4 regions of the Comamonas sp. MYb396 genome follow, and region 1 is predicted to be linked to each of the others. Evidence: predicted binding sites of a transcription regulator. Region 1 holds the regulator's gene; each other region holds the start of a gene.
The links. Region 1 encodes sigma-54, which starts transcription at its own class of promoters, with help from an activator protein. Its sites were predicted from a motif close to TGGCANGNAANCTGCTTT; they were not measured.
Positions count from the first base shown of each region.

Region 1 (5,353 bases):
GCCTGGGCCAAGGCTGCCCCCAAAAACCTGCAGATCCGCCGCGTGCCCGTGGCCTTCAACAACACCTTTGTGCCCCAGCAAAAGATCTACTTTGCGCTGGAGTCGATGGGCCTGATCCCTGACGTGCATGTCAAGGTTTTCCGTGCGATCCACGTGGAGCGCCAGCGCCTGAACAAGGACGACGAGATCTTTGCCTGGATGGACAAGAACGGCGTGGACCTGGCCAAGTTCAAGGAAGCCTACAACTCCTTCAGCGTCGCAGGCCAGGTGCGCAAGGCCACCCAGCTGCAAGAATCCTATGGCGTCGAAGGCGTTCCATCGCTGGGCGTGGCGGGCAAGTACTACACCGACGGCACCCGTGCCGGCTCGATGAGCAACGTGCTGCAAGTGGTAGAGTTCCTGGCGGCACAAGGCTGAGCGGCCTCCCCAACGCTTTAGACAGAGCCCGCACGCGCGGGCTTTTTTGTGCCAAAAACGGCCCAACGCTCCAGCATGGCTACAATGGGGCAGAGCAAGATTCATGCCTTATGAGACACCGTATTTTTAACACTTTGTTGGTGGCAGTGGCCCTGGCCGTGCCGCTGCTGTCGCACGCTGAGCGTGCAGACCGCACCAAGCCCATGAACATCGAGGCGGACGATGGCCGCCACGATGAACTCAAGCAGACCAGTGTCTTCACGGGCAATGTGGTGGTGACCAAGGGCACCATCATCATCCGTGGCGCGCAGCTGACCGTGAGCCAGGACCGCGACGGCTTTCAGCACGGCGTGGTCACCGCTGCGCCGGGCAAGCTCGCGTTCTTCCGCCAAAAGCGGGATTCCGCCCCTGGCGCGCCCGACGAGTTCGTCGAAGGCGAAGGCGAGGTCATCACCTATAACGGCCGCGACGACACCGTGCACTTTGAGCGCCGTGGCGAGCTGCGCCGCTACCGCGAGACCACGCTGACCGACCAGGTCAGTGGCCCGCTGATCGTCTACAACAACCTGAGCGACACCTTCACGGTCTCCGGCCAAAAGGGTGCCCAGGCGGCGGCCGATCCCAAGCCCGGCGCGCCCAAGAAGGACCGCGTGCGCGTGATCCTGACGCCCAAGGCCGACGCCAAGGCGGACGACAAGGCCAGCGCCCCGGCCAAGCCCGCTGCCGATGACAAGACGCCATTGCGCCCCAGCACCCAACTGAACGACGGAGCCAAGTAACCGTGGCAGAAAACTCGTCGACCATTTCCGTCAATGCCCGGGTCGCCAACAGCGACCACCGCAGCCAGCTGGAGGTCTTGCACCTGGAGAAGTCCTACGGCAGCCGCAAGGTGGTCAAGGATGTATCGCTGTCGGTGCGCAAAGGCGAAGTGGTGGGTTTGCTCGGCCCCAATGGCGCGGGCAAGACCACCTCGTTCTACATGATCGTGGGCCTGGTGCGCAGCGATGGCGGGGATATCCGCATCGATGGGCAGTCGGTGGCCAATATGCCGATCCACCAGCGCTCGCAGCTGGGCCTGTCCTACCTGCCGCAGGAAGCCTCGATCTTTCGCAAGCTCAGCGTGCAGGACAATGTGCGCGCCGTGCTGGAGCTGCAAAAGGATGAGCATGGCAAGCCGCTCTCGCGCGCCGAGGTCGAGCGCCAGCTCACCGCGCTGCTGCAGGAGCTGCGGGTCGAGCACCTGCGCGAGTCACCGTCGGTGGCGCTGTCCGGCGGTGAGCGCCGCCGCGTCGAGATCGCCCGTGCACTGGCCACCCAGCCCCGTTTCATCTTGCTCGACGAGCCCTTCGCCGGCATCGACCCCATCGCCGTGATCGAGATCCAGCGCATTGTCGCCTTCCTCAAGGAGCGCGGCATTGGCGTGCTGATCACCGACCACAATGTGCGCGAAACCCTGGGTATCTGTGACCATGCCTGCATCATCAGCGATGGCAAGGTGCTGGCCGCCGGGACGCCGCAAGAGATTGTGGAGAACGCAGAGGTCCGGAGGGTGTATCTGGGTGAACATTTCCGTATGTGACACCGCACGCCTTGGCGGGCGTGCCAGCCAAGCTACCGACCCGCGTTGCGGGCCCGGTAGGGCTGATCTGTTGCCAACTGCCGCAGCCGCTGCAAAGGCGCAGCCATGATGCCGTCGCTGTCGCTGCGCGTATCGCAGAATCTGACCCTGACGCCCCAGCTGCAGCAGTCGATTCGCCTGTTGCAGCTGTCCACGCAGGAGCTGACGCAGGAAGTCGAGCAGATGCTCGACGAAAACCCGTTTCTGGAGCGTGAGGGCGAAGAGGCAACCGAGGCCGAAGCCGGTAAAGAAGCCGCTGAATCTGCCGAAGCTGCAGAAGCAGCCGACAAGGTTGCCGATACTGCTGCCAGCGCCGACACCAACAACAGCAGCGATTTCGAGCCCGGAACCTCCGACCAGCCGCTGGATTTTGCTGCGGGCAAGGAAACCGGCGTCGATGCCGAGGCCGCTGCCGGCGATTCGGCATCGGACTGGGAAGAGTGGGGCGGCGATCTGCCCGCCCGCTCCAGCGCAGGCGATGACGACGACGAGACGCCGATGTCCGACCGGCGCAGCGAGCACCTGAGCCTGCAGGATGTGCTGCACCGCCAGGCCTTGTCGCTGCGCCTGTGCCAGGAAGACCGGGCCGCACTCTACTTTCTGATCGAATCGCTGAACGACGACGGCTACCTCGAAGAAACGCTGGCCGAGCTCGCGCAAAGCTTTGGCGATGCCTCGGACCCCGAGCGCTACGAGGCGCTGCTGCACCACCTGACCGTGGCGCTGCGCTTGCTGCAAAGCCTGGAGCCGATTGGTGTGGGCGCGCGCAACCTGTCCGAGTGCATGCAGCTGCAGATCAAGGCCCAGCAGCGCCTCTTGGATGAAGAGGGCTCGGACACGCCCGAGGCCGATGCGCTGGCGCTGGAGACTGCCTTGCTGGTCTGCCAGGAGTCCCTTGATCTGCTGGCGCGCCGTGATGTGCGCAAGCTGGTGCAGCTGACCGGCTGTAACGAGGCGGCGGTGCGCAGCGCGCTGGCGCTGATCGCCAAGCTCGAACCCCGCCCCGGCCGGCCCTATGCCGATGTGGACCGCAACACCATCATCCCCGATGTCATCGTGCGACCCAGCAATGAGCGCGGCCTGCCGGTGCCCGGTTTCAGCGTGCAGCTCAATGCCGAGGTGATGCCGCGCCTGCGCGTGCAGGATGTCTACGCCAATGCCTTGCGCAGCCACAAGGGCAGCGAAGGCCATGGCGCGCTGCAGCAGCGGCTGCAGGAGGCGCGCTGGTTCATCAAGAACATCCAGCAGCGCTTTGACACCATCTTGCGCGTCTCGCAGGCCATCGTCGAGCGCCAGCGCAATTTCTTTGTGCATGGCGAGCTGGCGATGCGCCCCATGGTGCTGCGCGAGATTGCCGATGAGCTGGGCCTGCACGAATCCACCATCAGCCGCGTGACGACGGCCAAGTACATGGCCACGCCGCAGGGCACGTTTGAGCTCAAGTACTTTTTTGGCTCGGGCCTGGGCACCGAGACAGGCGGCAGCGCGTCGAGCACGGCCGTCAAGGCGCTGATCAAGCAGCTGCTGGACGAGGAAAGCGCGAAGAAGCCGCTGTCGGATGCAAAAATCGCCGATCTGCTGCAGGCCCAGGGCATTGAATGCGCGCGCCGCACGGTGGCCAAGTACCGCGAGGCGATGCGCATCCCGCCGGCCAGCCTGCGCAAGGCGCTGTAAACGCAAGCAGCCCGGGCCCATAAAAAAACCGCAGTTGCGTTATGCACTGCGGTTTTTGCTTTCGGATGGCGCCGTTTTACTTCGGCCACAGCCACCAGATGAACAAGGCCAGTACGGCCAGCATCAGGCCGAACTTGGTGAGCTTGTAGGCGGTCTTGTTCCAGGCCTTGAAGCGGCGGCGGTACTGGCCCATGTAGAACGAGATCTTGAAGATGCGGCTGATGAAGCCGCGCGGATCGCCTTCGTTGTTGGGCGAGCTGGCAGCAGCCACCACATGCGTGCCCAGCCAGCGGTTGAGCCACTGTGCAAAGCCATTGGTCATCGGGCGCTCGACATCGCAGAACAGCACGATGCGGTTGCCTTCGGAGCCGTTCTCGGCCCAGTGCATAAAGGTCTCGTCAAAGATCACGCCTTCGCCCTCGCGCCAGCTGTAGGGCGTGCCATCGACCTCGATCATGCAGCGGTCATCATTGGGCGCCAGCACGGCGAGGTGGTAGCGCAGCGAGCCGGCATAGGGATCGCGGTGCAGGTTGAGCTTGGCGCCGGGTGGCAGCTCGGCAAACATGGCGGCCTTGATGCCGGGGATGGACTGCACCAGCGCCGTGGTCTTGGGGCACAGCTCCATCGCAGACGGGTGGGCCTGGCCATACCACTTCAGGTAGAAGCGCTTCCAGCCGGTCTTGAAGAAGGAGTTGAAGCCCGCGTCGTCGTTGTTGGCCGCCGCCTTGATCTGCATGGCCTGGTGCAGGCCGATGGCCTCTTCGCGGATCTCGCGCCAGTGGGCCTGCAGTGGGGCCAGGTCGGGGAAGGTGCTGGTGGGCAGGTAGGGCGTGCGCGGTACCTTGCTGAACATCAGCATGAACACATTGAACGGCGCCGTGAAGGTGGAGTGGTCAAACAGCTGGCGCAGCAGCTTGTGCCGCACCTTGCCGCGCAGGTGCATGTAGAGGCCGCAGCCAAAGAAAAGCAGCACCAGGGCCAGAACGATGATTTTTGCCATAGACAGCGATTTTAGCGACTGCGCTGTGGCGGCGGTCTGCGCAAGCGCAAACTGGCGCGCGGCAAGGGCTGCGGGGCGGTGGGATGGCCTGCTGCCAGCAGGCCTATTGCGGTTTTGTCAACGGCAGGCCGGGTGGGCTTACCTGGGCTGGGCGGCAAAGGCGGTCTTGAGGCGCTGCAGCATCTCGCGGTTGAGCTGGCGCTGCTGGCCGCTCCAGTGCGTCATCGCCTTGTTCAGCTCGGCCTGCAGTGCGTTGGCGGTCTGCCAGTCGCCCTGGCCTGCGGCCCAGATCGCGTACTCGGCCATCACATCGAAGCTGCCCGAGTGCTGGCGCGCAAAGTCAAAGCTCTTGCGTGCCATCGCCTGGTCGCCCAGCTGGGCATAGGCCTTGGCCACCAGCAGGCCCACGGCCTCGGCCCGAAAGTGCACATCGGCCTGGGCAATCACGCGCAGCTGCTGCAGCGCCTGCTGCGGATGGCCGGCCTGGTAGGCCGCTTGCGCAGCGCCCCAACGGATATCGAGGTCGTTGGCAAACGGGCCCTTCATGCTGGCCTCGAAGTGGCCAAAGGCCTGCTCGGCCTGGCCATTGGCCAGCAGGGCCTGGGCCAGGCGGATCTGGTTCTGCGCGGTGGGGCTGTAGTCGT
Region 1 covers NZ_JBBGYU010000011.1:13,600-18,952, forward strand. Annotated here, with positions in the region: gene WH265_RS21310 (thiol:disulfide interchange protein DsbA/DsbL) at 1-417, shown strand, start outside; gene lptA (lipopolysaccharide transport periplasmic protein LptA) at 528-1,196, shown strand; gene lptB (LPS export ABC transporter ATP-binding protein) at 1,220-1,996, shown strand; gene WH265_RS21325 (RNA polymerase factor sigma-54) at 2,102-3,709, shown strand; gene WH265_RS21330 (aspartyl/asparaginyl beta-hydroxylase domain-containing protein) at 3,786-4,700, opposite strand; gene WH265_RS21335 (hypothetical protein) at 4,848-5,353, opposite strand, start outside.

Region 2 (5,353 bases), 200 kb from region 1:
TCCAGTAGGCGTACTGGGAGGTGCTCATATAAAACGGGCAGCCCCCTATATCGCCCAGGTAGACATCGCCCTGGCCAATGGTCAGCTCGCCCAGCAGGTAACAGTTGGCTGCGCTGTTGTCGCAGCAGCCGCCCGATTGGTGAAACATCAGGCCAGGGCCATGCTTGTCTTTGAGCAAGGCAATCAGCGCTTGCGCGGCCGGCGTGGCCACCACTTTTTCCACAACCATGTTGCTGTCTCCGGTGATGGCAGGCAAGGCATGGGCCATGCCTGCCGGTAGGGGTGGATTTGCACAGACCGGTGTGCGTGGCCCCAGTCCAAAGCGCCATGGCGCCCTGGGCCGGGCACACCGCCCAGCACACCGTTCTATTAGAAGAAGCCCAGCTTGTTTTCGGAGTAGGACACCAACAGATTCTTGGTCTGCTGGTAGTGGTTGAGCATCATCTTGTGGTTCTCACGGCCGATGCCGGACTCTTTGTAGCCGCCAAAGGCAGCGTGGGCGGGGTAGTGGTGGTAGCAGTTGGTCCAGACGCGGCCGGCCTTGATCGCGCGGCCCATGCGGTAGGCCAGGTTGCCGTTGCGCGTCCACACACCTGCGCCCAGGCCGTACAAGGTGTCGTTGGCCAGCTCCAGCGCTTCTTCTTCGGTCTTGAAGGTGGTGACGGCCAGCACCGGGCCAAAGATCTCTTCCTGGAAGATGCGCATCTTGTTGTGGCCCTTGAACACCGTGGGCTGCACATAGTAGCCGCCGTCCAGATCGCCGCCGAGCTTGGCTTCGGCGCCGCCGATCAGCACCTCGGCGCCTTCCTGGCGGCCCAGGTCCAGGTAGCTGCTGATCTTGATCAGCTGCTCCTTGCTGGCCTGCGCACCCATCATGCTGTCGGTGTCCAGCGGGTTGCCGTGCTTGATGGCGGCAATGCGCTTGAGCACCTTTTCCATGAAGCGGTCATAGATGGACTCATGGATCAGCGCGCGGCTGGGGCAGGTGCAGACCTCGCCCTGGTTGAAGGCGAACAGCACCAGGCCTTCGATCGCCTTGTCGAGGAAGGAGTCGTCCTGGTCCATCACATCAGCAAAGAACACATTGGGCGACTTGCCGCCCAGCTCCAGTGTTGCGGGGATCAGGTTGTTGGCAGCAGCCTGGGCGATGACGCGGCCGGTGCTGGTCGAGCCGGTAAAGGCAATCTTGGCGATGCGCTTGCTGTTGGCCAGCGGCATGCCGGCCTCACGGCCATAGCCGTTGACCACGTTGAGCACGCCAGCGGGCAGCAGGTCTTCGATCAGCTCGATGAGGATCAGCAGGCTGATGGGGGTGGATTCTGCGGGCTTGAGCACCACGCAGTTGCCGGCGGCAATGGCGGGCGCCAGCTTCCAGGCAGCCATCAGGATGGGGAAGTTCCAGGGAATGATCTGGCCGACGACGCCCAGCGGCTCGTGGTAGTGGTAGGCCACCGTCGTGCTGTCGATCTCGCTGATGCCGCCTTCCTGCGCCCGCAGCGCGCCGGCAAAGTAGCGGAAGTGGTCGGCCGACAGCGGAATGTCGGCATTGAGCGTCTCGCGGATCGCCTTGCCGTTGTCCACGGTCTCGGCGTAGGCCAGCAGTTCGGTATTCGCGTCGATGCGGTCGGCAATCTGCAGCAGCACATTGGAGCGCTCGGTCGCCGACTTCTTGCCCCAGGCGTCGGCCGCGGCATGGGCGGCATCCAGTGCCAGCTCCACATCTTCGGCGGTCGAGCGTGCGGCCTGTGTGTAGACCTGGCCGTTGATCGGCGAGATCACATCAAAGTACTGGCCTTTGACGGGCGCCTTCCACTGGCCGCCAATGAAGTTGTTGTACTGCTTTTTGTAGCTGATCTTGGCGCCCGATTGGCCGGGAAATACGTATTGCATGGTGTGTCTCCTTGGAAATGGATATCGCAAGCTGATTCGTGCCGGCTGCAATGCCGCTGAGGGCACGAGTCACACCAGATATATCAAGATGCATGCCAGGCCTGATTGCGTGCCAAGTGGTTGATTTGTTTGAGCTTGCTGTGAAGCCCGGACAGCGGATGGAACAGCGCTGGACAAGGCAGGTGTTCCAATCTGGAACAGTCGGACAGCGGCATGGCTATTCGGGGCGACCCGGCGCGGCCGCTTTCCTATACTGTCCCCATGGGCCTGCGCAGACAGGCTTGCAAGGAGACAACATGGATCCCCAGATCACCTCCCAGGTGCTGCGCCAGGCACGGGTGCATTTGTTGGCACATGGTGAATGCCCGCCCGGGGCCGTGCAGGCGCGCATTGCCAGCTCCTGGCAGCGCAGCCTGCGCGCGGGGGTGCAGCCGGTCGGCCGGGTGTCTGGCGGTGACCCGCTCACCGGCTCCGAAATGCGCCAGGTGCTCACGCGCAGCGAAGACCTGCTCGCCATTGCCCGGCCAGTGATGGACTATGTGTTCGAGCAGATCCAGGACAGCCACAGCATGGTCATCCTGGCCAATGCCCAAAGCACCTTGCTGCACACCTTGGGTGACGCCCCTTTCCTGAACAAGGCCGAGCGCGTGGCGCTGCGCAGTGGCGCGATCTGGACCGAAGAGGCGCGCGGCACTAATGCGATTGGCACCGCGCTGGTCGAGGCCGCGCCACTGCGTGTGGAAGGTGCCGAGCACTTTCTGGAGGCCAACAGCTTTTTGAACTGCGCAGCCTCGCCCATCTTCAGCGCCCAGGGCCAGCTGCTGGGCGTGCTCGATATCTCTGGCGACCAGCGCCTGGCCCAGGCCCATACCTTGGGGCTGGCCACCACCGCTGCCCGCATGATCGAAAACCGCTGGCTGCTGGCACGCCACCAGCGCGATTGGCGCATGCATTTCCACACCCAGGCCGAAGGGGTGGGCACTGCCGGTGAAGGCATTCTGGCGCTCGCGCCCGATGGCTTGCTGCTGGGCGGCAACCGCACCGCCATGCAAAGCCTCAAGATTGCTGCCGCTGACTGGGGCCATCTGCACTGGGACGATATCAGCGCGATGCCGCTGCGCGACTGGCTGGCCCGGGGCCACACCCAGACCGAACGCCTGCACCTGGCGGCCCTGCACACCGGCCGCAGCGTGTTTGCGCGCCTGGTGCTGCCCCAGGCGGCACAGGCCACGCCGGTGGCCGCTGCACCGCCCGCGCTGCCAGGCGATCGCAGGGGCCGGGCGCCGCTCGTGGCCGTGCCCCAGCCATCAGCGCCTGATGCGCTGGCCCAGCTGGACACCGGCGACCCGAGCTGGCGCGCCGCCGCAGAGCGCGGCCGGCGCACCTGGGGCAAGGGCATTGCCTTGCTGGTGCAGGGCGAATCGGGCGTGGGCAAGGAGCTGTTTGCCCGCGCGCTGCACGACAGCAGCGCGCGCCATGCTGCGCCTTTTGTCGCCATCAACTGTGCGGCGATTCCAGAGCATTTGATCGAGGCCGAGCTGTTTGGCTATGAATCAGGTGCTTTTACCGGCGCCCGGCGCGATGGCCAGCTGGGCCGCTTGCGCGAGGCCCAGGGCGGCACGCTGTTTCTCGACGAAATTGGCGATATGCCGCTGGCGCTGCAAACCCGTTTGCTGCGCGTGCTGCAGGAGCGCAGCATCACCCCGCTGGGGGGCGGCAAGGCCCAGCAGCTCGATTTTGCGCTGGTCTGCGCCACCCACCACCAGCTGCGCGAAGCGGTGGCGCAGGGGCGCTTTCGGGCCGATCTGTTCTACCGCATCAACGGCCTGGCCTTGCAGTTGCCCGCGCTGCGCGAGCGCAGCGACCGCGAGGCCATCACCCGCCGTTTGCTGGAGCAGTTCAACCCCGGCCAAGCGGTGCGCTTGCACCCCGATCTGGCCTTTGCGATGGCGCACTACCCCTGGCCCGGCAATCTGCGCGAATACGCCAATGCGCTGCAGACCGCATCGGCGCTGTTGCTGCCCGGCGAGGACACCATTGGCTGGTCGCAGCTCTCCGATGACCTGGCGCAGGAGCTGCTGCGCTACCGCGAAGGCGCGCCGATGGCGGTGGCCGCTTTGGCCGCGCAAGCGCAGCGGCCCAGCCTGCCGGCCACCGATCTCAAAACCCTCTCGCACACCGCCATTGCGCAGATGCTGCAGCAGTGCCGGGGCAATGTGTCGCAGGCGGCCAAGCTGCTGGGCATCAGCCGGCAGACCTTGTACCGCCGGCTCAAGACGGCTTAGGTTGAGCTGCATGGCCTAAGATAGCTGCTGCGCCGGCACATGGTGTGCCGCCCTTTGTTGGAATGCCCATGCCCGCCTCTGAAAACCCTGCTGTCGCCACCTGGTCCTCGCGCTGGTGGGCGGATATCAGCACGCGCGAATTTGCCCAGGCGCAGACCAGCGGCCTGGCGGCCAGCACGGTGGCGGTGCTGCCCGTCGGTGCGGTGGAGCAGCATGGCCCGCATTTGCCGGTGTCCGTCGATGCCACTTTGCTGGAAGGTATTGTGGCGGCGGCCATGCCGCTGCTGCCGGCCGATGTGCCGGTGCTGGTGCTGCCCGCGCAGAACATTGGCCTGAGCACCGAGCACCTGAACTTTCCCGGCACCCTGAGCCTGCCGCCCAAGCTCATCATCGACCTGTGGACGGCGCTGGGCCAGGCGGTGGCGCGGGCGGGCATCCGCAAGCTGCTGATGTTCAACACCCATGGCGGGCAGGTCGCAGTGATGGATATCGTGGCGCGCGAGCTGCGCATCGCCCATGGCATGCTGGTCTACAGCAGCAGCTGGGGCGGCCTGCCGTTGCCGGCCGAGGTGACGGCTTTGTTCAGCGCCGAGGAGCACCGCTTTGGCATCCATGGCGGCGAGGTGGAAACCTCGATGATGCTGCACCTAGCACCCGCGCAGGTGGATATGGCGCAGGCGGGTTGCTTCCATTCCACGTCGCAGGACCGGGCGCGGCGCTTTGCGATTGTGGGCAATGGCAAGAGCGCCAAGATGGGCTGGGCGATGGAAGACTACAACCCCTGCGGCGCCGTTGGCAATGCCGCCGGCGCCACGGCAGACAAAGGCCGGGCGGTGGTCGAGGCAGCGGCCCAGCAACTGGCCTTGCTGCTGCAGGAGATCCACCAGCTGGCGTGGACGGTGCCACCGCGCTGATGGCTACCCGCTGAGGATCAACCCCGGAGCACCTGGCTGAACACGGCCGCATCCACATTGCCGCCGGTCAGTGCCAGGCCAATGGTCTGGCCGGCGATCAGCTCGCGCTCCTGCAGCGCGGCGGCCAGTGCAGCGGCACCGGCGCCTTCGGCCACATTGTGGGTGTCGGTGAACAAACAGCGCATGGCGTCGCGCACCTCGTCGTCGCTGACGGCCACCAGGTGGTCCAGGTGCTGGCGCAGCACGGGCAGGGCCATCGGGTCG
Region 2 covers NZ_JBBGYU010000011.1:218,078-223,430, forward strand. Annotated here, with positions in the region: gene WH265_RS22285 (DUF779 domain-containing protein) at 1-229, opposite strand, end outside; gene exaC (acetaldehyde dehydrogenase ExaC) at 370-1,890, opposite strand; gene WH265_RS22295 (sigma-54-dependent Fis family transcriptional regulator) at 2,187-4,175, shown strand; gene WH265_RS22300 (creatininase family protein) at 4,244-5,089, shown strand; gene WH265_RS22305 (threonine dehydratase) at 5,107-5,353, opposite strand, start outside.
Region 2: the regulator sigma-54 is predicted to act here: its motif matches at 1,971-1,988, upstream of exaC (acetaldehyde dehydrogenase ExaC).

Region 3 (5,353 bases), on a different contig from region 1:
GTCACGCCACTGGTCAGCGCCTCCTCGATCTGCTGGGGCGCGATGAAGTGGATATGCGTATCGATGCCGCCAGCGGTCACGACCATGCCTTCGCAGCTGATGATCTCGGTGCCCGGGCCGATGATGATGTCCACCCCCGGCTGCGTGTCCGGGTTGCCCGCCTTGCCAATCGCGGCAATGCGGCCCGCTTTGAGGCCGATGTCCGCCTTGACGATGCCCCAGTGGTCGATGATCAGCGCATTGGTCAGCACCGTGTCCATCGCGCCCTGCGCACTGCTGCGCTGGCTTTGCGCCATGCCATCACGGATGGTCTTGCCACCGCCAAACTTCACCTCTTCGCCATAGCCGCCCGCGCGCAGGGTGAAGTCCTGCTCCACCTGCACGACCAGTTCGGTATCGGCCAGGCGCAGGCGGTCACCCACCGTGGGCCCATAGGTCTCTGCGTATGCGCGTCTGTCCATTGTTGCCATCAGAACCATCCTGTCTTAGAACGCTGGCACAGCATGCCGGGCCTCATTCCAGCGCCCCTTGCACCAGGCCGCGAAAGCCGTAGATCTGCCGGTCACCGCCAAGGTCCACCAGCTCCACCGTACGCTGCTGGCCCGGCTCAAAGCGCACCGCCATGCCGCTGGCAATATGCAGGCGCATGCCATGGGCCGCCTGGCGGTCAAAGACCAGGCCGGCATTGGTCTCGGCAAAGTGGTAGTGCGAGCCGACCTGGATGGGCCGGTCGCTGGCGTTGTTCACCACCAGCGTGGCGGTGCGGCGCCCCGGGTTCAGCACATGTTCGCCGTCATCCAGCAGCAGTTCACCTGGGATCATCGTGCTGCTCCTCGTCAGGCCAGGCGCGTCAGCATGGCTGCGCCCAAGACCGCGGTGGCGCCGCCCGCCAGCTTGGCCAGCCAGCGGTGGCGCTGCATCAGGGCCTTGCCCAGCACCATGCCGCCGACATGCAGCAGGGCCGAGCCCAGCGCCATGCCCGCCAAGGCACCCACAGAGGCCCAGCCTGTATCCGCTGCCAGTTCGAACCCATGGGCTGCGCCATGGAAAAACGCAAACACACCCGCCAGCGCAGCGGCCAGCACCCAGGGCATCTGCTTTTGCACTGCTACCAACAGGCCCAGCACCAAGACGGACGCAGCAATCATCGGCTCCACACCCGGCACCCACAGGCCCGCAAAACCCGCCAACGCCCCCGCTACCAGCAGGGCCACAAAGGCGGCCGGTGCGCGCCAGGCGGGCGTCACCGTCAGCGCACTCCAGGCGCCCACGGCCAGCATGGCCGCCATATGGTCCGCGCCGGTAAACGGGTGGGCAAAGGCATGGCCAAAGCTGCTCAAAAAGCCATGGTGGCCGCCGCCGTCGCTGCCCACATGGGCAAGTGCGGACAGAGGCAAGGCGGCAGCGGCAGCCGCCACGGTGGCAGAGAGTTTCTTGAAGTTCATGGTGCTAGGCTTGCGCAAGGGAAAAGAGGGGATTCAGACAATGGGCTCATGCACGGTGACGAGCTTGGTGCCATCGGGAAAGGTCGCCTCGATCTGGATATCGGCAATCATCTCGGGGATGCCCTCCATCACATCGGCGCGCGTGAGCACCGTGCGGCCAGCGCTCATCAGCTGGGCAACGGTCTTGCCATCGCGCGCGCCCTCCATCACAAAGGCGCTGATCAGCGCCACCGCCTCGGGGTAGTTCAGCTTGAGCCCCCGGGCCAGGCGCCGCTCGGCCAGCAAGGCGGCGGTAAAGATCAGCAGCTTGTCTTTTTCGCGAGGTGTCAGTTCCATACCTAGTGCAAAGCAAGGCACATGCCAAGGGGCTGCAGCGGCAGAGCATGCACGCTTTCCGTGCTGCATCCTCTGCTCATTGCACCACAAGCATGCAGACCTGCCGCGCATGCACCAATTCAGCACAGCCAGCACCCCAGGGCGGTGCAGTTCCTGGCACGTGGCTTGCAAAACCCCAGCCATGTCTTGTGCACCCTACTCACCTCCGATCCCGGCCCTTGGGCCCTGCTGGCCAGCGGGCATTCAGCACCAGCCGCAGCCATGAGCTGGCATTCCCAACTAGACCTGCGCTACGGCCAGCAAGCCGGCAAGACCTCGGTGCAGTTCAGCCACGATGGCCCGCTGCGCATTCTCAAAAGCCTCTACCCCGAAGGCCCGGGCATTTGCCACAACGTGCTGGTGCACCCGCCCGGCGGCCTGGTGGGGGGCGATGTGCTGGATATCTCGGTCGAGGTGGCGGCAGGCGCGCATGCGCTCATCACCACGCCGGGCGCAACGCGCTTTTACAAGAGCAATGGCCAGCCGGCCTTGCAGCGCACCCGCCTTAAGCTGCAGGCCGGCGCCCGGCTGGAATGGCTGCCGCTGGAGGCCATTGCCTATAACGCCTGCGATGCGGCGAACGAGCTGCAGATGGAACTGGCACCGGGAGCGGAGCTGCTGACCTGGGACATCACCGCGCTGGGCCTGCCGCTGGCCGGCCAGCCCTTTACCCAGGGCGTGTTTTCACAGCACATCGCCTGGCCGGGGCATTTTCTGGAACGGGGCCGCATCCGGGCCGATGATGAGTTGCTGCTCAACGGCCGGCTGGGCCTGGCGGGCCAGCGCTGCATGGGCAGCTTGCTCTATGCCAGCGGCTCACCGATCACCCGCGCGCAACGCGAAGCGCTGCTGGAGAGCACCCAACTGTTGCTGGAAGCCGCGCCTGCAGAGGTGATCGCGGGCGTGACTGCACCGAACGAGCACATGCTGGTGCTGCGTGGTCTGGCGCCCGTGGTGGAGCCCGCTATGCAGCTGTGGAAGACGGTCTGGGGCCACTGGCGCAGCAGCCTCTGGGGCTTGCCGGCGCAGCGGCCGCGTATCTGGTCGATGTAAGACCTGTTCAAAGGGGCTGCTTGCCCCGCGCGATTAAGCGCCGTCGATCAGCTGTTCGATATCCTTGGCGAGCGTATCGACCGGGGTGCCATAGCGGCTGTACAAACGCAGGCGGCCTTCCGGGTCGAAGATGTAGTCGCCCGCGGTATGGTCCATCGTGTAGCTGCCCGGGGTCTGGCCCTCGACCCGCTTGTAGTAAACCTTGAAGTCCTTGGCCATCTTGGCCGTTTCCTCGTCGCTGCCGCGCAGCGCCAGAAAGCTGGGGTCAAAGTTGGCGAGGTAGGCCTGCAGAATCTCGGGCGTGTCGCGGGAGGGATCGACCGATGCAAAGATCACCTGCAGCTTGTCACCCTTGGCGCCGAGCTTTTGCTTGACGGCCGCCAGGTCGCCCAAGGTGGTCGGGCAGACATCGGGGCACTGGGTAAAGCCAAAGAACACCAGCACGACCTTGCCCTTGAAATCCGCCATGCTGCGGCGCTGGCCATGCTGGTCGGGCATAGAGAAATCCTGCCCATACTCCTTGCTGCCGGTCAGGTCGATGGCGTTGAAATCGGCCTTGGATTTACAGGCGGAGAGGACACCGGCGGCCGAGGCCAGCATGGCCGAGCCCGCCAGCCAGCGAAGGGCATTGCGCTTGTTCATTGCAGATTTACCAGCTCACATAGTGGTCAACCAACAGCGCCACAAACAGCAGGCTGAGGTAGACCAGCGAAAAACGGAAAGTCTTGCGCGCCAGCGCATCGGAGTAATTGCGCCACAGCGCAAAGGCATAGCCAAAGAACCCGGCACCCAGCACCACGGCAGCCACCAGGTAGATCCAGGAGCTCATCTGGATGATGAAGGGCAGCAGGCCGGCGGCAAACAAGACCACGGTGTAGAGCAAGACCTGCACGCGGGTGTAATAGTTCCCATGGGTGACCGGCAGCATCGGCAGGCCGGACTTGCGGTAGTCCTCGACCCGGTACAGCGCCAGTGCCCAGAAGTGCGGCGGCGTCCACAGGAAGATGATCAAAAACAGCAACAGCGCCTGGGGCGAGACGTCGCCGGTCATCGCGGCCCAGCCCAGCACGGGGGGCATCGCACCCGATGCGCCACCGATCACGATGTTCTGCGGCGTCAGCGGCTTGAGGATCACCGTGTAGATGACGGCATAACCGACAAAGGTCGCAAAGGTCAGCCACATGGTGATGGCATTGATCCAGACGATCAGAATGGCCGAGCCGGCGATGCACAGCCCGGCAGAAAACATCAGGGTCTGCATGTTGGACAGCTCGCCGCGCGCGGTGGGGCGCCAGGCGGTGCGCTTCATGCGCGCATCGATGCTCTGCTCCACCAGGCAGTTGAAGGCCGCTGCGGCCCCCGCCACCAGCCAGATGCCCGCACAGGCGACGGCCATGCGCAGCAGCTCGGCGCCGGTGGGCACACCCGGCACGGCCAGCACCATGCCGATCAGTGCGCAAAACACAATCAGCTGCACCACCTTGGGTTTGGTCAATGCATAGAACTGCGCAAAGCGGTTCGGCATTGGCGTTGCGGCAAGTTCGGTCATCGGGGCACTCAGTCTTTGTTCCATACAGCGTCATCAACTCGCAGCACTGCGGGCAGGTTCAGGGCCCGCAGTACACCAGATCCAGGTCAGCACCACCATGATGGCGGCAGCGCCCCCGGTGTGCAAAACGGCCGCCAGCATCGGCCAGTCCAGCACCACATTCGACAGTCCCGTGGCAAATTGCAGCAGCGTCAGGCCCACGAGCCAGCGGCGCTGCTGCCGCAGCAGCGGCACCGTGCGCAGGGCCCAGCCCAGCCACAGCAAGGCGGCAATCACCAGGTAGGCAAACAGCCGGTGCATGTAGTGGATGGCCACCAGCGCTTCATAGCTGATGTGCGCACCGTCGGCCAGAAAGCCCAGCGGGCGCCAGATCTGGAACCCGTCAAAGTTCATCGCCGGCCACCAGGCGCCATTGCACATGGGAAAGCTGGTGCAGGCCAGCACCGCATAGTTGGTACTGACCCAGCCACCCAGGGTCACCTGCGCAAACACCAGCAGCGCCGTGACCGCCACCAGGCCGCGCAACAGGCGCGGCACTGGGACTAACCCTAGATTATCGGCAAATTGCGTGTGGCGCGTTGCCTGCACGGTTAATAGCATCAAGAGCACGGTGCCGCCCAGCAGGTGCAAGGTGACGATCGCCGGGAACAGCTTCATCGTCACCGTGAGCGCGCCAAAGGCCCCCTGGATCAGCACCCAGACCAGGGTGGCGGTCGGCCACCACGGGCTGATCGGCTGCGGACCCCGGCGTTTGCGCTGCAGCCAGGCACTGGCAGTGAGCACAATGATGAGGCCGCCCACGGCGGTGGCCAGGTAGCGGTGGATCATTTCCACCCAGGCCTTGCCATAGGTCACCGGGCCGGTCGGCATGGCCTCTTGCGCGGCAGAGATCTCGGCATGCGCGCCAATCGGGCTGGCACTGCCGTAGCAG
Region 3 covers NZ_JBBGYU010000002.1:621,163-626,515, forward strand. Annotated here, with positions in the region: gene ureC (urease subunit alpha) at 1-470, opposite strand, end outside; gene WH265_RS06980 (urease subunit beta) at 514-822, opposite strand; gene WH265_RS06985 (HupE/UreJ family protein) at 837-1,445, opposite strand; gene WH265_RS06990 (urease subunit gamma) at 1,479-1,781, opposite strand; gene WH265_RS06995 (urease accessory protein UreD) at 2,043-2,873, shown strand; gene WH265_RS07000 (SCO family protein) at 2,907-3,515, opposite strand; gene cyoE (heme o synthase) at 3,523-4,422, opposite strand; gene WH265_RS07010 (COX15/CtaA family protein) at 4,456-5,353, opposite strand, start outside.
Region 3: the regulator sigma-54 is predicted to act here: its motif matches at 1,936-1,953, upstream of WH265_RS06995 (urease accessory protein UreD).

Region 4 (5,353 bases), on a different contig from region 1:
ATGGGGCACGGCACTGCGCGGCGATGGGCTGGCGTGCAACAGCAAGGAATGGCGGGCAGCAAGGGCTGCACAGAGGGGGCGGGCGGTCATGGAAAAAACTCCGGTTCAGATCAAGGTATGGCATGCGGCGGCGCCACCTGCTCGCTCGTGACGAGCAGGCAAAGGCGCAGGCGCAGGGCCAGCGGTTATTCGCGGGGGGTTGGCGCTGTCAGTCGCGGCGCGGCAGGGTCAGAACGGGCTGAGCCTGGGCCGCCCTGGCGTGCATGCCGGGCTGTGCGGCATGGAGATGGCTGGCGCCACCTGGCTGGGCAACGAAGAACGTGGATTGACGCTTAGCAAATGCGAATGCTTCTTATTATATAGAACGATAAAGAAGTGTTGACTAATGTGAAGCCGGCGTGAAGCATAGATGCCCCCCACTGTTGCGGTTTTGCCTACACGGAGCCCGCGCCCAGGTGGTTCACGAGCCAGCCCAGCCAGAACAGCGCAAAGCCGATGAGCCCGCCCACCAAGGTGCCATTGATGCGGATGTACTGCAGGTCGCGGCCAATGTTCCACTCGATCAGCTCGCCCAGCTCGCGCGCATCCCAGCGCTTGACGGTGTCGGCAATATGGGTGCCGAAGAACTGCGAAATCTCGGGCGCCAGCTCCCGCACCCACAGCTCCATGCGCGTATTGAGCGCGGTGCGCAGCGCCGCGTCGCCCGCCAGCGACTTGCCCAGCCACAGTCCCATGCCGCGCACATTGCGCGCCATCGCCGAGTGCTCGTTGGCCAGGTCGGCCTGCAGGCTGGCGCGCAGGCTTTGCCACAGCTCCTGCACATACTGGCCCACGGCAGGGTCGTGCTGCAGGTAGCGGCGCACTTCCTCGCCCTTCGCATGCCAGGCGGGGTCCTGGGCGAGGCGCTCCACCCATTCCTGCATGGTCTGGTCAAACTTGGCGCGCAGCACATGGCTGGGGTTGTCGGCAATCGCGTCGAGCAGGTGCTCCAGGCTGCTGGCAATCATCGCCGAGCCCTTGTCACTGAGCCAGCCGGTGGGCAGCATTTTTTCCTTGAGCGGGTGCTCGGTCTTGAGCCAGTGGGCAATGGTCTGCGCGATCAGGGCGCGGGTCTCGGCCTCGTGCAGCAGCTCAACGAGCTTGTCCAGCACCTGCGCCAGCAGCACCTGGTGGCGGCCGTTGTGCGTCAGCACCGCCAGCACCTTGGACAGCGACTGCGACAGATCGATCTGGCCGAGCAAGGTGCGCAGCGCCAGCTTGATAAAGCGCTCGACCTGCGCATCCTGCACGGTGGCCAGCGCAGCGGCGGCCAGGCGCGCCACCTGGTGGCCCAGTAGCTCGGCGTTAGCCGACGACTTGAGCCACTGCGCCAGTTTGTCGGCCGGCTGGTGCGTGCGCACCAGTTGCACCAGCGAGTCGCCATCGAGAAAGCGCTCGCGCACAAAGACAGCCAGGTTTTCGCCAATGCGGTCCTTGTTGCGCGGAATGATGGCCGTGTGCCGCGAGATCCACGGTATCGGGATGTGCTTGAAGAGCGCGGCCACCGCAAACCAGTCGGCCAGCGCACCAACCATGCCCGCTTCGGTCATCGCGCGCAGACAGCGCAGCGCCAGCTGCCAGTGGCGTGACTGCGCGAAGGGCTGGCCCAGGCACCAGCTGGCCACGATGAACAGCAAGGCCACCAGCAGCAGCAGCAGCAAGGGGGTGAGCTTGGCGCGGCGCAGCAAACGCTGCTGCTCGTCGGTCAGTAGCAAAGGCATGGCGACCACTGTAGCGGCAAGCAGCGGGGCTTGCCAAGTCAGCCAACTGCGCGGTTTGCCTGCCTCTTGCCTGCCATCTCCCCTCGTTTCCCTCCACCATGCGAGGTGCCGCCAAAGTGTGGACAATGGCGGCCTGTGCGGCCCAGGGCCGCGTTCTCTTCTGCACCAACCATGACCGATACCACTGCCCGCCCCGAACTGCCCGACCACCTGTCTATCGATCCCAAGAGCCCGCACTTTGTGCGCGAGGTCTTCAACCACGACATCGGCATCCGCTTCAACGGCACCGAGCGCGTGGACGTCGAGGAATACTGCGTGAGCGAAGGCTGGGTCAAGGTGCCCGCCGGCAAGACCGTGGACCGCAAGGGCAAGCCCCTGCTGATCAAGCTCAAGGGCAAGGTCGAGGCCTATTACAAGGACTGAGTCCTGGGCTGCATAGAATGCGGCCCCGTAAAACGAAAACCCGACCCAGGCGGGCCTTTCAAGGCGAGCATGGCTCGGGTTTTTGTATGTGGCGCGGTCGATGCCGCGCGCCTCAGCGCTTCAGAAGCTTGCGATCAGGCCAGCGCCTCGGCCGGGCCAAAGAACTCATAGCGCACCTGGGCATCGGGCACGCCGAGCTTGCGCAGCGAGGCCTTGACCGAGCGCATAAAGGGCTTGGGGCCAAGAAAGTAGACATCGGCATCGCGCGAGGCCGGCAGCCACTGGCCCAGCAGGTCCTCGGTCAGATGGCCCTGGGCAGCCACCGCCTCGCCGTCGGCCACCTTGTCGTACACATAGAGCGGCTGCAGCTGGCGGTGCGCCTGGGCCAGCGCATCGATTTGCGGGCGGAAGGCATGCACGGCGCTGTCCCGGGCGCAGTGGATAAAGGTGATGGGGCGCTCGGTCTGCAGCGCGGCTTCGAGCATCGGCAAGGTGGGGGTGATGCCCACGCCACCGCTGATCAGCACCAGCGGGCGCTCGCTCGCCTGCAAGGTGAAATGGCCGGCCGGTGCAAACAGCTCCAGGGTGTCGCCCACTTGCAGGTCATGCAGGTAGTTGGAGACCTTGCCACCGGGCTCGCGCTTGACGCTGATGCGGTAGCTGCGGCCATTGCTCGGGGCCGACAGCGAGTAGTTGCGGCGCTGCTCGGTGCCACCCACGATGGCGCGCAGGCCGATGTACTGGCCCGGCTGGTGGGCGATTACCGCCTTGCCGTCGACCGGCTCCAGGTAGAAGGAGCTGATCTCGGCGCTCTCGGCCACCTTTTGCACCAGCTTGAAAGTACGCGCACCGCGCCAGCCGCCTTCGGCATGGGCAATGTCGTCATAGGCCTTGGCCTCGGCAGCGATCAGGATGTCGGCCAGCTGGGTGTAGGCAGCGGCCCAGGCATCGATCACCGCATCGGTGGCGATCTCGGCGCCCAGCACCTCGCGGATCGCGCGCAGCAGGCAGCTGCCAACGATCTGGTACTGGTCCGGCTGCACCTGCAGCGCCACATGCTTGTTGATGATCTGCGCGGGCAGGTCGCCCAGGTTCTCCAGCTTGTCGATGTGCTTCGCATACATCAGCACGCTGTGGGCCAGTGCGCGGGGCTGGGCACCGCTTTGCTGGTGGGCCTGGTTGAAGAGCGGGCGCACCTCGGGGTACTCGCTCAGCATCATCTGGTAGAAGTGCGTGGTCAGCGCCTCGCCGCCGGTCTCCAGCAGCGGGACGGTGGCCTGGATGATCTGTTTTTGGCTATCGCTCAGCATCTAACTCTCCTTGCATGTGGTTGGTCTTGACAATGCATGCAGCGTGCCAACACCGTGTTTGTGGAATATCAATACATTGCACAATGCATGCAGTCATACTGACATCATCTAAATGCTGTGTTTTTGACACCCCGAGTCGTTTTGACATCCTCCAAAATCCTCAACGCCGTGATTCCGCTGGTGGCCGATCTGGCCCAGGAGCTGCCCGAGCGCGAGCGCCTGCGCCGCCTGCTCGCGGCCTTGCGCACCTTGTTGCCCGCCGATGCGGTGGCGCTGCTGCGCCTCAACGGCGAGTGGCTGGAGCCGGTGGCCATCGATGGCCTGGTGCCCGATACCCTGGGCCGGCGCTTCAAGGTGGCCGAGCACCCGCGCCTGGCCCAGCTGCTGGCCGCTGGCCAGGCCATGCGCTTTGCGCCCGACAGCCCCCTGCCCGACCCCTATGACGGCCTGATCACCACCCCCGGCGAGCTGCATGTGCATGACTGCATGGGCTGCGTGCTGCAGACCGGGGGCCTCGCCTGGGGCCTGTTGACCCTGGATGCGCTGGAGCCCGACCGTTTTGCCGATGGCAATGCGCTCGAACTGCTGCAGGCCTTCAGCAACCTGGCTGCCGCCACCGTGGCCACGGCCGAGCGGGTGCAGCAGCTGTCCCAGGCCGCGCGCAGCGCCACGGCGCCCACACCGCGCAATGCAGGTGCGGATCGCAGCCGCCAGATCCTGGGCACCAGTCCGGCCATCCGCCAACTGCAAAGCAGCATTGCGCTGGTCGCCGCCAGCGACCTGTGCGTTCTGATCACCGGCGAGACCGGCACCGGCAAGGAGCTGGTGGCCCAGGCCGTGCATGCGCAGTCGCCGCGCGCGGCACAACCGCTGGTCAGCATCAACTGCGCCGCCCTGCCGGACAACCTGGTCGAGAGCGAGCTGTTCGGCCATGTGCGCGGCGCCTTCACCGGCGCGTTGAGCGAGCGGCGCGGCAAGTTCGAGCAGGCCCAGCATGGAACTCTTTTCCTTGACGAGGTCGGCGAGCTGTCACTGTCGGTGCAGGCCAAGCTGCTGCGCGTGCTGCAAAGCGGCCAGCTGCAGCGCCTGGGCTCGGACCGCGAGCACCAGGTCGATGTGCGCGTGATCGCCGCCACCAACCGCGACCTGGCCGCCGAAGTGCAGGCCGGCCGCATGCGCGCCGACTTCTACCACCGCCTCTGCGTCTACCCGGTCGTGGTGCCGCCGCTGCGTGCGCGGGACAGCGACACCCTGGTGCTCGCCGGCTGCTTTCTGGAAGAGAACCGCGCCCGCCTGCAGCTGGGCGGCCTGCGGCTCGATGCCGCCGCCCAGGCGGCCCTGCTGCGCTACCCCTGGCCGGGCAATGTGCGCGAGCTGGAGCACTGCATCAGCCGCGCGGTGCTCAAGGCGCTCAGCCGCACCCTGGGCCAGCGCAAGGACAGCAGCAAGCCGCGCATGCTGAGCATTGGTGAGGAAGACCTGTGGGACGGCGCCGCCGCCGCGCCGCTGCCGCCCGGCCAGCAGGCAGCCGGCCTTATCGCGCCCCTGCGCGCGTCCGAAATGGCCGAAGTGGCCGAAGGGCTAACAGCCAGCGCCGAGACCTTGGGCCTGCGCGCCCAGGTGGAGCGCTACGAGCGCCAATTGCTCAGCGCCAGCCTGGCCCGCCATAACGGCAACTGGGCGGCAGCAGCGCGCGAGCTGCAACTGGACCGCGCCAACCTGCAGCGACTGGCCAAGCGACTGGGGGTGGAGCGCTGAGCCGTCAATGCACCCATCGCCTAAACAACAAAAAGCCTCCGCGCCAGCAAGACGCGGAGGCTTTTTAGCTTGTGAGTAGTGTCGTTTACTGGCCCTTGACGC
Region 4 covers NZ_JBBGYU010000009.1:198,419-203,771, reverse strand. Annotated here, with positions in the region: gene WH265_RS20005 (ligand-gated channel protein) at 1-90, opposite strand, end outside; gene WH265_RS20000 (DUF445 domain-containing protein) at 435-1,760, opposite strand; gene WH265_RS19995 (DUF3297 family protein) at 1,932-2,183, shown strand; gene hmpA (NO-inducible flavohemoprotein) at 2,318-3,493, opposite strand; gene norR (nitric oxide reductase transcriptional regulator NorR) at 3,635-5,251, shown strand; gene WH265_RS19980 (FKBP-type peptidyl-prolyl cis-trans isomerase) at 5,337-5,353, opposite strand, start outside.
Region 4: the regulator sigma-54 is predicted to act here: its motif matches at 3,525-3,542, upstream of hmpA (NO-inducible flavohemoprotein).